DNA from 3 places in the Paenibacillus sp. ALJ109b genome. Region 1 is predicted to be linked to each of the others. Evidence: predicted binding sites of a transcription regulator. Region 1 holds the regulator's gene; each other region holds the start of a gene.
What was found. Region 1 encodes LexA, which represses DNA repair genes until DNA is damaged. Its sites were predicted from a motif close to CGAACATATGTTCG; they were not measured.
Positions count from the first base shown of each region.

Region 2: a site for LexA is predicted at 1,693-1,706, ahead of addB (helicase-exonuclease AddAB subunit AddB). Genes of this name have one in related genera too.
Region 3: a site for LexA is predicted at 1,754-1,767, ahead of G3352_RS03965 (DNA polymerase IV). Genes of this name have one in related genera too.

Region 1 is NZ_JAAIFP010000024.1:110,431-114,583, forward strand. It holds gene G3352_RS22035 (aldehyde dehydrogenase) at 1-740, shown strand, start outside; gene lexA (transcriptional repressor LexA) at 851-1,477, opposite strand; gene G3352_RS22045 (LysM peptidoglycan-binding domain-containing protein) at 1,783-2,160, shown strand; gene G3352_RS22050 (DUF896 domain-containing protein) at 2,257-2,466, shown strand; gene G3352_RS22055 (vitamin K epoxide reductase family protein) at 2,593-3,105, shown strand; gene G3352_RS22060 (HAD family hydrolase) at 3,134-3,940, shown strand.
Region 2 is NZ_JAAIFP010000021.1:54-4,206, forward strand. It holds gene G3352_RS20200 (class I SAM-dependent rRNA methyltransferase) at 197-1,573, shown strand; gene addB (helicase-exonuclease AddAB subunit AddB) at 1,772-4,153, shown strand, end outside.
Region 3 is NZ_JAAIFP010000004.1:179,578-183,730, reverse strand. It holds gene G3352_RS03975 (YhjD family protein) at 1-117, opposite strand, end outside; gene G3352_RS03970 (YolD-like family protein) at 101-466, opposite strand; gene G3352_RS03965 (DNA polymerase IV) at 463-1,704, opposite strand; gene G3352_RS03960 (sugar O-acetyltransferase) at 2,377-2,949, opposite strand; gene G3352_RS03955 (MFS transporter) at 3,098-3,802, opposite strand; gene G3352_RS03950 (GH32 C-terminal domain-containing protein) at 3,941-4,153, opposite strand, start outside.

The sequences.
Region 1 (4,153 bases):
GTAGTACGGGTGTTGGCCGCATCGTTATGAAGGCAGCTGCTGAGCATTTGACTCCAGTTACGTTGGAACTAGGTGGTAAGAGTCCGGTCATTGTTCATCAGGATGCTGATTTGAAGCTGGCAGCTCAGCGCATTGTGCGTGGTAAATTCCTGAATGCTGGGCAAACCTGTGTCGCTCCGGACTACTTGCTTGTACACGAGGACGTACATGACAAATTACTTGAATTGATCGCTGCAGAAATTCAGGATAAATTTGGAGATGATGTGATGAAAAATGCTGATTTTCCACACATTGTCAACGCACGTAACTTTGATCGTTTATCGGTTTTGCTCCAAGATGGCAAAGCAATGATCGGTGGACGTTCTGAACGTGATCAGCTGCTCATTGAACCAACAGTTCTGGGGGAAGTGGGTTGGAAATCCCCAGTGATGCAAGAAGAGATCTTTGGTCCAATTCTTCCTGTATTTAGGTATACCGACCTCGATCCCATGCTAGATGAGATTGTTCGTCGTCCAAAACCACTGGCATTATATCTCTTCACTCAGGATGAGGATCTGCAGAATCAAGTTCTGAATCAAGTATCTTTTGGTGGTGGTTGTATTAATGACACCTTGTCTCATATGACATCACATTATCTTCCGTTTGGCGGCGTAGGAGAAAGTGGAATGGGTTCCTACCATGGTCAACAAAGTTTTGATGTGTTCTCTCATCATAAAAGCATTCTTAAACGCAGCGAATAGTCGGCTAACGTAGAACAATATAAGTAGTATAAAAAAAGAGGTTGTCCCGTTGAACGGGACAACCTCTTTAAGTATCTTATTGTGAGACTTCTGTACAACTACAATACATATTAATGAATATCACGGAAAAGGCCAATGACTTTGCCCAGAATGCTAACGTGTTTCAAACGCAACGGTTCAAAAGTCGAATTTTCCGGTTGAAGACGAATATGATCTTTCTCTTTGTAGAACGTTTTTACCGTTGCTTCATCGTCTTCAGTCATGGCTACTACGATATCGCCGTTATCTGCAGTTTGCTGCTGACGTACGATAACATAGTCTCCGTTAACAATGCCTGCTTCTACCATACTGTCTCCCACGACCGAAAGCATAAATACTTTCTGTTCGCCTACATAATGCGTAGGAAGAGGGAAGTAATCTTCGATATTTTCTGTTGCTGTGATCGGAACCCCTGCAGTAACTTTACCCACGACAGGAATGCGAGCAACGCTGTGAGCAAACTGATGTGAATGCTCTGACTCTTCCTGGCTGAGAAGTTCAATGGCTCTTGGTTTGGTTGGGTCACGTCTAATCAGACCTTTCTTCTCCAAACGATCCAGATGTCCATGTACTGTAGAGCTGGAAGCCAATCCAACGGCTTCACCAATTTCGCGTACGGAAGGAGGATACCCCTTCAACCGGACTTCATTGCGTATAAACTCCAGAATAGCCTGTTGCCTGCTGGATATCTTCGACATACCGTATCAACCCCATTTTAGTAACGTTTGGGAAAATTATAACATAGAACCTCCGTTCGTACAAACATAAGTTCTAAATAAAATACCATAAAATCAATGTTTTTTTGCAAATTAAGATGAAAATTTTCTTTGAGTCTAATCAAATACTGCAAATGACAGTTCCCGTACAATAGAAGAAAGATAGTGGACTGTAGGATACAATAAAAAAAAGCGAACAATTGTTCTAAAAAGTTATTGTACAAAACAAGTGTTCGTGTTATATTGATTTCAACGGATAGGAACAAACGTTTGGAGGTCGATATTTAATGAGATATTCTACTTATCAAAGCATTTACGAGCCGGTGCATTCTGAAGTGGTTGAAACTAATATAAGGAATTTTAAAAAGGTATTTGCAAAACGCAATGTCCCAACATGGGTGCTGAAATTAATAATCGTAAGCTTAATTATATTGGTTGGATGCAGTACAGTATTGACTGTGTTCGCTGGCAATGAGAAAGATTTGTTGCCTGGAGGGAAGATGGCAGTTTCACAAGGAGATACACTATGGAGTATATCTTTGGATCACAAACCTGGAACAATGGATACACGGGTATATATAGAAGCAATTAAGAAAGTAAATCAACTTCAGTCAACTTCAATACAAGTGGGGCAAGTCTTAATACTGCCTCAATTCACAGAATAAAACTGCATATCCACACGCGCTAATGCATGTCAGCTTGACAAGCTGCCCTTATCATGTCAAAGTTAATAAGACTTTGTATTTTTGGAGGGGACAAGCTTGGATATAGATAGTCTGGTAGCACGTATTAATGAATTGGCCCGTAAGAAAAAATCCACTGGATTGACAGAGGAAGAGCTCGCAGAGCGTGCCAAGCTTAGAGAAATCTATTTGAATAACATTCGAAGCAATTTCAGACAGCAACTGGATTCGATTGAAATTGTAGATGATGAGAACGATCAGGGCCACCAAGGCAAACTCAAACATTAAGGAAACCTAATGATATCAATATGATATTTAGGTTTCTTCCTGTTATCTAGAGGTTGCAAATTATAGGGGGAAATGTTGGTTTGCAGTTATGTAAGCCGATACAAAGAACATCTAAGGGGGATTCTTATGTCGCGTTCGTTCGAGAGAACGGTTCGAAAAAATTCTAAGCAGTTGAATCAGCAACGCAAAAAAAGCGGTAAACCGGTTTCCGGTACACCAGGTGAGGACGTATTTAAAGGACGCAGCCTGCTGTTTCCTATTTTTCTGATCGGACTAGCATTCCTGTACCTCTTTATGAGTACATTTCTTGTCAAAGCTCCGATGACCACTTGGGACTGGGTGACCATGTTGCTGTACGTATTTTTGGCAGTCATCTTCATGCTCCGTCGCCCTTATGTCAAAATAGGAAGTAATCGGATTTTGACGACAAAAGGGAACCGCGAGCGTTCAATTGGAGTCGACGATATCGTGAAATTCAGAATTGAGCCAGGTACGGTTGTAATTGAGCATAATGCACGAGGTAAGAGATGGGTATTTACCAAACTACTTAATCGTTATGATACCGATGCAATCACTGAACGTCTTCTGAAATTCGCCAAAGCACATCAGATCACCGTGGAAACATACGAGAAAAAGTAATTATTGCATAAAGGGGAAGATGACCGAAATGGCGTTAAAAGCGATTTTGTTCGACCTAGATGATACTTTACTGTGGGATGAGCGCAGTGTTCGAGAAGCCTTCCATGAGACTTGCCTGATTGCAGCTCAAGAGACTGGTGTTAAACCCGAAGACCTTGAAGAAGCTGTTCGTAATGAGGCACGTAATCTGTATGAATCTTATGAAACTTTTTCGTTTACCAAAATGATTGGGATTAACCCGTTTGAAGGTCTTTGGGCTAACTTCACGGGTGGGGATCAGCCGGAGTTTCGCCAGTTGGAGCAACTTGCACCCGCATATCGTAAAGAGTCATGGCGTCGCGGCTTGTTAAAATTGGGTGTTGATCGTGAAGATCTGGCGGAACGACTTGCCTCACAATTTGGGGCTGAGCGGAGATCAAGACCCCATGTCTATGAAGAAACGATGGAAACATTGAGTCATCTGCAAGGGAAGTTCAAGCTTTTGCTTTTAACCAACGGCTGTCCTGCTTTACAACAAGAGAAACTTGATGGTGTTCCTGAATTGGCTCCTTTTTTTGACGAAATTATTATTTCGGGTACGTTCGGTAAAGGGAAACCGGATCCTTCGATCTTCGAACACGCATTGAGTAAGCTGGGAGTGCAACCTGAGGAAAGTTTGATGGTTGGAGATAAGCTTACGACTGATATTCGTGGAGCGTTGTCTGCAGGTATTCAATCTGTTTGGATTAACCGTGAGAATAAAGAAAATACCGAATCGTATGTGCCTGACCATCAAATCAAGCATTTATCCGAATTGGAACGAATCATTGCCGAATTCTCAATTAGTGCATCTTAAATCGTTTTTTCATGTACTACTCAAACATTGTTAGGTTTTATGAGATGTATTTTATCCATAAAACCTAACAATGTTTTTTGTTTTTGGACAGCTTGAACTATACCGTAATAACAAAATATAATTTTTTTTACTAAAAGTTATTGAAATTATAGAACTGCTGATTTAGAATATAACTAACATACTAGTATGACTAGTATGCGAATGAATGCAGCG
Region 2 (4,153 bases), on a different contig from region 1:
CTGCAAACGTAGCGGAGGGGATGGAATTGGAACTGTAGAAGCGAAGCGCTCGCCTTTATCCCCGGATTTTCCCTTTTGAGAAAGGAATCAGAAAAATCTGGGGATAACAGCGATCGAAAGTCCAATCCATCCCCGAAGCGGTCACCTTTGCACCAAACCTATCTTTTTAACTAACTATGAAAGAAGTGGATCTATTTTGCCATCAGTTACACTGGAACGCAGCCGCAAAAAGCGGCTTGAACATGCACATCCATGGATATATAACAATGAAATTGCCTCTGTTGAAGGAAACCCCGAGCCGGGAGATCTGGTCAACGTATTGAACCACCAAGGTCGCTATCTTGCCACGGGTTACTATAATCCTGCATCTCAAATCACAGTTCGAGTCGTGGCCTATCAACCTTTGGAGTTTGAACAGATGGACACCGCGTTTTTTGCAGCACGTTTCCGTGATTGCTTGCGCCACCGGGAGCGTTTTATCCAGGATGGAGAGGCATACCGTCTCGTTTATGGGGAAGCTGATTTCCTGCCAGGACTGATTGTTGACCGTTTTGGCAGCATCCTTGTTGTTCAATTGCTCACACTCGGCATGGACCGTTGCCGCGAAGCGATTGTACAAGCTCTAATTGAAGTAATGCAGCCGGAAGGCATCTATGAACGCAGTGATGTGTCCATTCGTGAACTGGAAGGTTTGGAGCAGACGAAAGGACCATTATATGGGGATTGCCCGCGTCATGTCACGGTAACAGAGAACGGATTACTCATTAAGGTGGATATCGTGGAAGGCCAGAAGACAGGGTACTTCTTTGACCAGCGCGAGAATCGTGCAGCCATCGAACCACTTATGAAGGGTTGGGGTTACAAGAGTGGCATTACGCTCCAACAGACCGAGCAGGATGATACGCAGCAGTTGCTTCCTGTGAATAAAAGCGGCAAGGTTGTGACGTTCCCTTATTGGGATGGGGCCACTGTGCTGGAATGTTTCTCCCACACAGGTAGCTTCACATTGAACGCCTGCAAATATGGAGCCAAAAAAGTAACATGTCTTGATATCTCAGAACATGCGATTGAAAGTGCACGTACCAACGTAGAGCTGAACGGTTTTACTGATCGGGTCGAATTTGTCGTTGCGGATGCATTCCAATACTTGCGTGAGCAGGTGAAAGGCCTCGATGAGCGTAACGTACGTGCCCGTGCTGGCGAACAGAAAGTGGATACGTCCAAAGCGCTTGCAGCCGGTGGTAAAACATTTGATGTGGTCATCCTCGATCCGCCAGCCTTTGCCAAAACGAAATCAGCAGTCAAAGGCGCATGCCGTGGATATAAGGACATCAATCTGCAAGGAATGAAGCTGGTGAATGAGGGTGGGTATTTGGTAACGGCAAGCTGTTCATACCACATGCGTCCGGATCTCTTCCTGGAAACTATTGCGGATGCAGCCGAAGATGCAGGCAAAGTACTGCGTCTGATCGACTGGAAAGCAGCCGGTAAGGATCACCCACAAATTTTGGGCGTAGACGAAGGTCATTACCTGAAATTTGCCATCTTCGAAGTACGCAGCAAAAGGAATTAATCGAGCGTGATTTCATTTTAAGATCGAATATACATTTACGCAAAGAGCCCACTGTTTTCATAAGCTGTGGGCTTTTTGCTATGCTCGTGGAGAAGCTTTCTGTAATTGCCGGATAGTGGCAAACGTATGTTCCGAAACAAGTCAGATATGTTATACTGGGAATTAAAATCTTGTTCGTGATGGTTTGGAGGATTAAACATGTCCGTACGCTTTGTTATTGGCCGGGCAGGCAGCGGTAAGAGTGCGCTGATTACCCGGGAAATCACATCCCTGCTTCAAAAGGAACCACAAGGTAAACCACTGATTCTTCTGGTCCCGGAACAGAGTTCGTTTCGAACTGAACAGTCACTGGTATCTTCAGGGGCTATTAAAGGTACCATGCGTGCTGAAGTGCTTGGTTTTCGCCGATTGGCCTATCGGGTAATGCAGGAGGCAGGTGGTTCTGCACGTATTCCCATTGGGGCTGAAGGAAAAAAAATGCTGCTCTACAAAGTGCTTCAGCGTCGTAAGGAAGAATTGAAGCTGTTTGGAGCATCGGGCAGCCAGCTGGGATTTATAGGAGACTTAAATGATTTATACAGTGAGTTTAAACGTTATGAATTTGACCCCACTTCACTGGAAGAAGGACTTTCCGCATGGAATACTTCCTCTTCTGCACCGATTCTGGGAGACAAGCTGCATGACTTGCTACTTATATACCGTGACTATGAAAAGGAATTAACCGAACTATATATCGATGATGAAGACACGTTGACTGAACTGACAGAGCGGTTGCCGGAGAGCACGTTGCTGCAAGATGCACAGATCTGGATCGATGGATTTCAGGGATTTACTCCGCAGGAAATGAGTGTCATTGGAAAACTGATGCTGCAAGCTTCTTCCGTTACAATTGCATTGACGTTGGATCGTGCTTACGACCACGGCGCACTTCCAGCAGAATTGGAGCTGTTTCATCCCACAGCGAGTGCATACGCACGTCTAAAAGGCATGGCTGAAGATCTGGGTGTTCTTAATGAGACAACTGTACTTCAACCGGAAGTTTTGCCAAGATATGAAGGCAGTCCTGGACTGGCGCATTTGGAGGCTGGCTTTGATCGCAGAGTTCGCTGGAAGAGTGAGGGGCGTGATGCGGGTGTCCGACTTTACGCCGCTGAGAACCGCCGGGCTGAGATGGAAGGAGCACTTCGTGAAATGCGTCGTCTGGCGCAAAATGAAGGTGCTCGGTATCGAGATATGGCAGTGCTCGTTCGCCAGTTGGATACATATGCCGACATTGCTGAGCCTCTATTCAGAGACTATGGCGTGCCTGTCTTTCTGGATCGGAGAAGAAACGAACTACATCATCCATTAGCGGAATTTATTCGTTCAGCACTCGATATCGTTCGCCGTCGCTGGCGTTATGAGGATGTGTTTCGCTGTGTGAAAACGGATCTGCTGCTTCCACGGGACGGTTCCATTACACGTGAAGATATGGACCAGCTCGAGAATTATATTTTGGCTTGTGGAATTCACGGATACCGCTGGACAGATGGCAAGCCATGGAAGTATGTACCTAGCTTGTCCCTGGAAGACAACGATCAGGATGTCCGCAGCCGGGGTCGGGAGCAGATGCTGTTCTTAATGGAAAAATGCCGAACAGTGATTGTTGATCCACTAGGTGCTTTTGAGAAACGAATGAGCAAGGCAAAGACAGCTAAAGACCAATGTGCGGCGCTATACAGATTACTGGAAGATGCCGAGATTCCTTGGAAGCTGGATCAGATGTCTGCAGAAGCCAAGGCCCAGGGTGACCCGGAACGTTCAAGAGAGCATCGTCAAATGTGGGGTGCCGTCCTTGATCTATTAGATCAGATGGTTGATATGATGGGGGCTGAACGGCTGGATATCGATTTATTTGCCGGGCTAATGGAGACCGGATTAACCGAACTGAAGCTGGGACTTGTTCCTCCAGCGCTTGATCAAGTGTTGGTTGGATCGATGGATCGTACACGTCTTCAGGGTATCAAGTACGTATTTATTCTGGGTGCAGTAGATGGTGAACTGCCTGTTGTGCCTCAGGATGATGGTGTATTAACTGAGCAGGAACGGCTGTTATTGACAGAGAGAGGACTGGGACTTGGGCCAGGAGCAACAAGACAAATGCTGGATGAACGCTTTCTGATCTATACAGCCCTGACAGCGGCGAGCAAGCAGTTATGGCTGAGTTATCCCGTTGCAGATGATGAAGGGAAGACATTACTGCCCTCGGAAATTGTACGACATGTACGGAAGATGTTCGGTCTGCATGAGCAGCCATTGCTTGCCCAGCCGCCAGTTACCGATGCTGAAGAGATACACTGGTCTTATGTTAACCATCCTGGTCAGAGCCTCTCTTATCTCATCGGACAATTGCGCAGATGGCGCCGTGGAGAAGATATTCCTGAAATGTGGTGGGCGATCTATAACTGGCATGTCTCTAGGGAGACGAGCAGACCTCAGCTAAAACAATTGCTTGGATCGGTCTTTTATCGCAATCGGGCGTTACCTCTGCGTACGGCTACGAGCCGTAGATTATATGGTACAGAGGTAAGGACCAGTGTC
Region 3 (4,153 bases), on a different contig from region 1:
TTTCATCTTAAAGTTTGAAGCGTATATTTTATGCTTATCTACCTCCAGAGCACCCAAAAGATAGGGAAGCTCTACCAGCCTCTTCACGAGTGCAAGTTCATCAGAAGTCTGTCTCATCGTACACACCTCCTTCTTCAAGCTTTACAGTGACCAATTGATCAAAATCGACCCATTCAAATCCATTCTCCATTTCAATTCTGATTTTCTTTCCAAAGGTACTGATTGAAGTGACGATCCCGCGTATATACCGATTGCCCCACTCATGAAACACTTCAATGGTGGCTTGCAACCTATAGTTAAGCGACATATCTATATTTTGTGCAATAATCTCCCACTCATCTTCATGGACTATAGGTCTTACTTGATAATGAATTTGAGTACGATGCTGTATAATTCGTTCTTTATGTTGTGGAAGCATCATGCGGCTCGATTCCCATAATCCATTGGCCTCAAGTTTTTTGCTCATTTGTAATGCCCCCCAATTTTAGATGCTCTATCGATCGCTTGACCGGCAGCCGTAATAGAGCTCGCTCGTAGAATGGCAATATCGCCAAATCGATCCTTAATGTCGTCCATCACCTGATCAATTGCGCGTTTCTGCTCTTGATCACCAAAAAACGATAGTTGATATGTATCCGCGCTGGATAATTGAGAAAGGGAAACGCCTACACGGCGTACAGGTTGCCCATCCCAGTGTTGATGGAACATGCGTTTAGCTATCTTGCATACATCAACGGTTATGTTTGTAGGATCAGACAGTTTAACCTGCCTGTGAAAACCAGTTGGGTGGTCAAAATCAGCTCCAGACACACTCACGGAAACGACACTACCCATCAGCCCCTTTTTGCGGGCTCTTCTACACACTTCTGTACAGATATCGAGGATGACCACTTCGATCTCCCATGCTTCTGTATAGTCTCTAGGCAGCGTCATACCATTTCCAATATCCTTTTGTGTACTGTGTGTGTTGACGGTCACTGGCAAGTGGTCCAGTCCATTTGCGACTCGCCAGATGACCTCTCCATTAACGCCCCACTTACTTCTTAGTTTGGAAAGAGGTGTATTCGCCAGGTCTCTAATGGTTCGGATGCCCATTTTCCACAAATGTTTTTCCATTCTGGAGCCAATCCCCCACATATCGCGAATGGGCTTATCTCCAATGTGAAGGTGTAACTCCTCTTTCTTTAAGTGGAAAATGCCCCCCTCTGCTTTTTTAGCAATCATATCGCAGCACAATTTACTGATGATTTTGTTTTCACCAATGCCAGCTCTCGCGTAAACACCTGTTTCATTATAGATTTTGTCTTGAATTTGCTTGGCTAAATCGATTGGATCATTACCGAATAGATGCATAGACCCTGTAAAATCAGCGAATAATTCGTCTATGCTGTACGGTTCAACCAGATCGGTGAACTCCTCAATAATGGACATGATTTGAGTGGATACTTCGATGTATTCTTGCATGTGTGGTTTCACAATGATCAGTTCCGGACACTTCTGAAGAGACTGCCAAAGTGGTTCCGCGGTAGATACACCTTTAGCTTTGGCCAGTGGACAAGCGGCAAGAATAATACCAGAACGCCTTGCTGGATCGCCGGCGACGGCGAGTGGTCTATTTTTGTATTGAGGCATTTTTGCCTTTTCGACTGAAGCATAAAACGACTGCATATCGATCAGCATAATGGTTCGCTGCTTAGCCAACATTGAAATCACTCCTGCACTTTAAGAACGTATGTTTGTATATATTATAAACCGAACATACGTTCTTTATGCAAGAGGTAAATATTTATATTAGACAAATGACGTAGTGATGGATTCAAATCATACAAAGTTATATCAGCTTCACCATCATTGAACTCCCAACAGTAACAACTCCTTCTCCGGCAGACAATTTCAGTTAGCTTTTGTTTGTGATCGTCAGAAGAGTTGAGTTCTAATATTCATCTTTGTACCCAGAGTATCTTTTGTTCTCTTTTCAAACTTAGCAAGTACTTTTTGTTCAGACCGACCAGGTTTCCCCCATCATTATTTAATGTAGTAGAACCGCCATTAGCACCCGATTTCTAATTTTCTGGGTTGTTGCTATCAGAACAAGCCGCTAAGGTGAAGGTACTCACTCATGAATTGGAACTATGGTTTATTAGTTCCATCTGCAGTCAGTAAAGCTGGTCTCTTGAAAATAATCCACCCTACAGCTTTTAAGACCGATAACATAAAAAAGCCGCTAAAATAGCGACTTTTGACAGGAATATGCGCTTGTCTTTGACAACAACTTTTTGAGTTTAGTAACTAAACGACGATTTCCTCTGAAAGTATCGTGAGACAGTTACGGTTTATAAGGTCAATAATCTTTGGACTTTGGATTTAATCAAAGATTTAGAAAGAACTGGTCTCTTCAATTTGTTTAATTACTCTCGCCGGGTTGCCGCCAACCACCATGTTGTCCGGAACGTCCTTAGTTACAACTGCTCCAGAAGCAACTACGACATTATTACCTATCGTAACACCTGGATTGATAATAGCTCGGCCACCAACCCATACATTATTTCCGATGTTTACTGGCTTTGCATATTCCGGACCTTTATTTCTTTCAATTGGATCCAGGGGATGTGTAGCAGTGTATATATGAACACCTGGACCGAACATACAGTTACTTCCAATCCTAACTTCACATACATCGAGGATTGTACAATCAAAGTTGGTATAGAAATGTTCACCCACATGAATATTATAACCGTAGTCAAAACGAATATTTGGTTCCATACCCAGGTGTTCTCCTGTTGATCCGAGTAATTTTTTGAGTAATTCTACTCTAAGTTCATCTTCCGTTTCTGTTGTCTGGTTATATATTCGCGTCATTCGTCTTGCATTTGCTCGATCACGTGTAAGTTCAGGATCCCAACCCTTATACAATTCTCCATCAAGCATCTTTTGTTTTTCTGTTTTCATGGTCGTTTTATCCTTCTATTTATTAAAATTTAACTTATAGCGGTTTGGCGGCTCTAGACAGAAAACCTGAAATAACGGTGCCAACAAGTACTAGAATCAGGGCATTTAGTAATCCATAATGTTCCCCGAGAAAACCAAGCATAGGTGGCTACACCAGAGATGTGATATAGCCAGTGGTAGCCACGGCTCCTACTCTTGCTACAGCACCCTGGGGATTGTCTCCTGCTGCAGAAAGACCAACAGGAAAACCTAGAGAGGTACCCAACCCCAGAAGACGACGCCTATAGAAGCGACAATATAATGCTGACCCCAGATCACAAAGCGTTAAACCCAGCATAGCTGAGAGGGCGCAACTTAATAACACCCGAACCCTTCCATACCGGTCAAGTATCCTTCCGCCAGCAAAACGTCCAATTGTCATGGCGGCAACAAACAAACCATATACAAATGAGCCAATGGTTGAATTAACCCCGTAACCATCTACAATGGTTAGTGGTAACCAATCGTTTGCAGCCCCCTCGGCAAATGCCATACCCAAGACAATAATTCCTATGAACAACGTTCGCTTCTCGCTCCATACCTTGAATTGCTTTTTCATACCCGAGCGCTTTGGCATATCTGTATTCGTTAATTCTTTTCCAGTAGACTCCGGCAGGTAGCGTTGTCCATAAACTACTGCGCAGAGCATAACTAGAGACAATATGGTGAAATGAACGCTGATCTGTAAATGGACTGCCTCAGCTAATGCTCCAAGACCAGCACCAACGAGCGTTCCTGTACATTTGCGCAGGTCTGCCTCCAGTAGAGTCCTCCAAATCCAATTCAATGAGTTCACCCGTGCTAAGGAGTTCATGAAGTATATTACGACATGTGGCTATGCTTAAACCTGTTGCCTCAGCCACCACTTTGATTGGTTTTGGTCACCAAGTTCAGATCTGATGCCCAAAACCGCGCAGTAAACCGTTTCGTCGAATCAAGCCATTGCTAAAGTCTAAATAGTCTCATTTCCCCAAATGCTTACCAGATCATTGATTTGAAGAGACACGACCCTTAGTTCTCCGCCAAAGGCATAAAGTTCTAGTCCTCTACTTTCCAAGTCAGGGAAAATCATGTCTGAAATAATTGTTGTTCCATTGTTACCAAAGACCTCTACACTTGACCAATCAACATAGATACTCAACTGTATCCTTTCATGCTCTGGCTT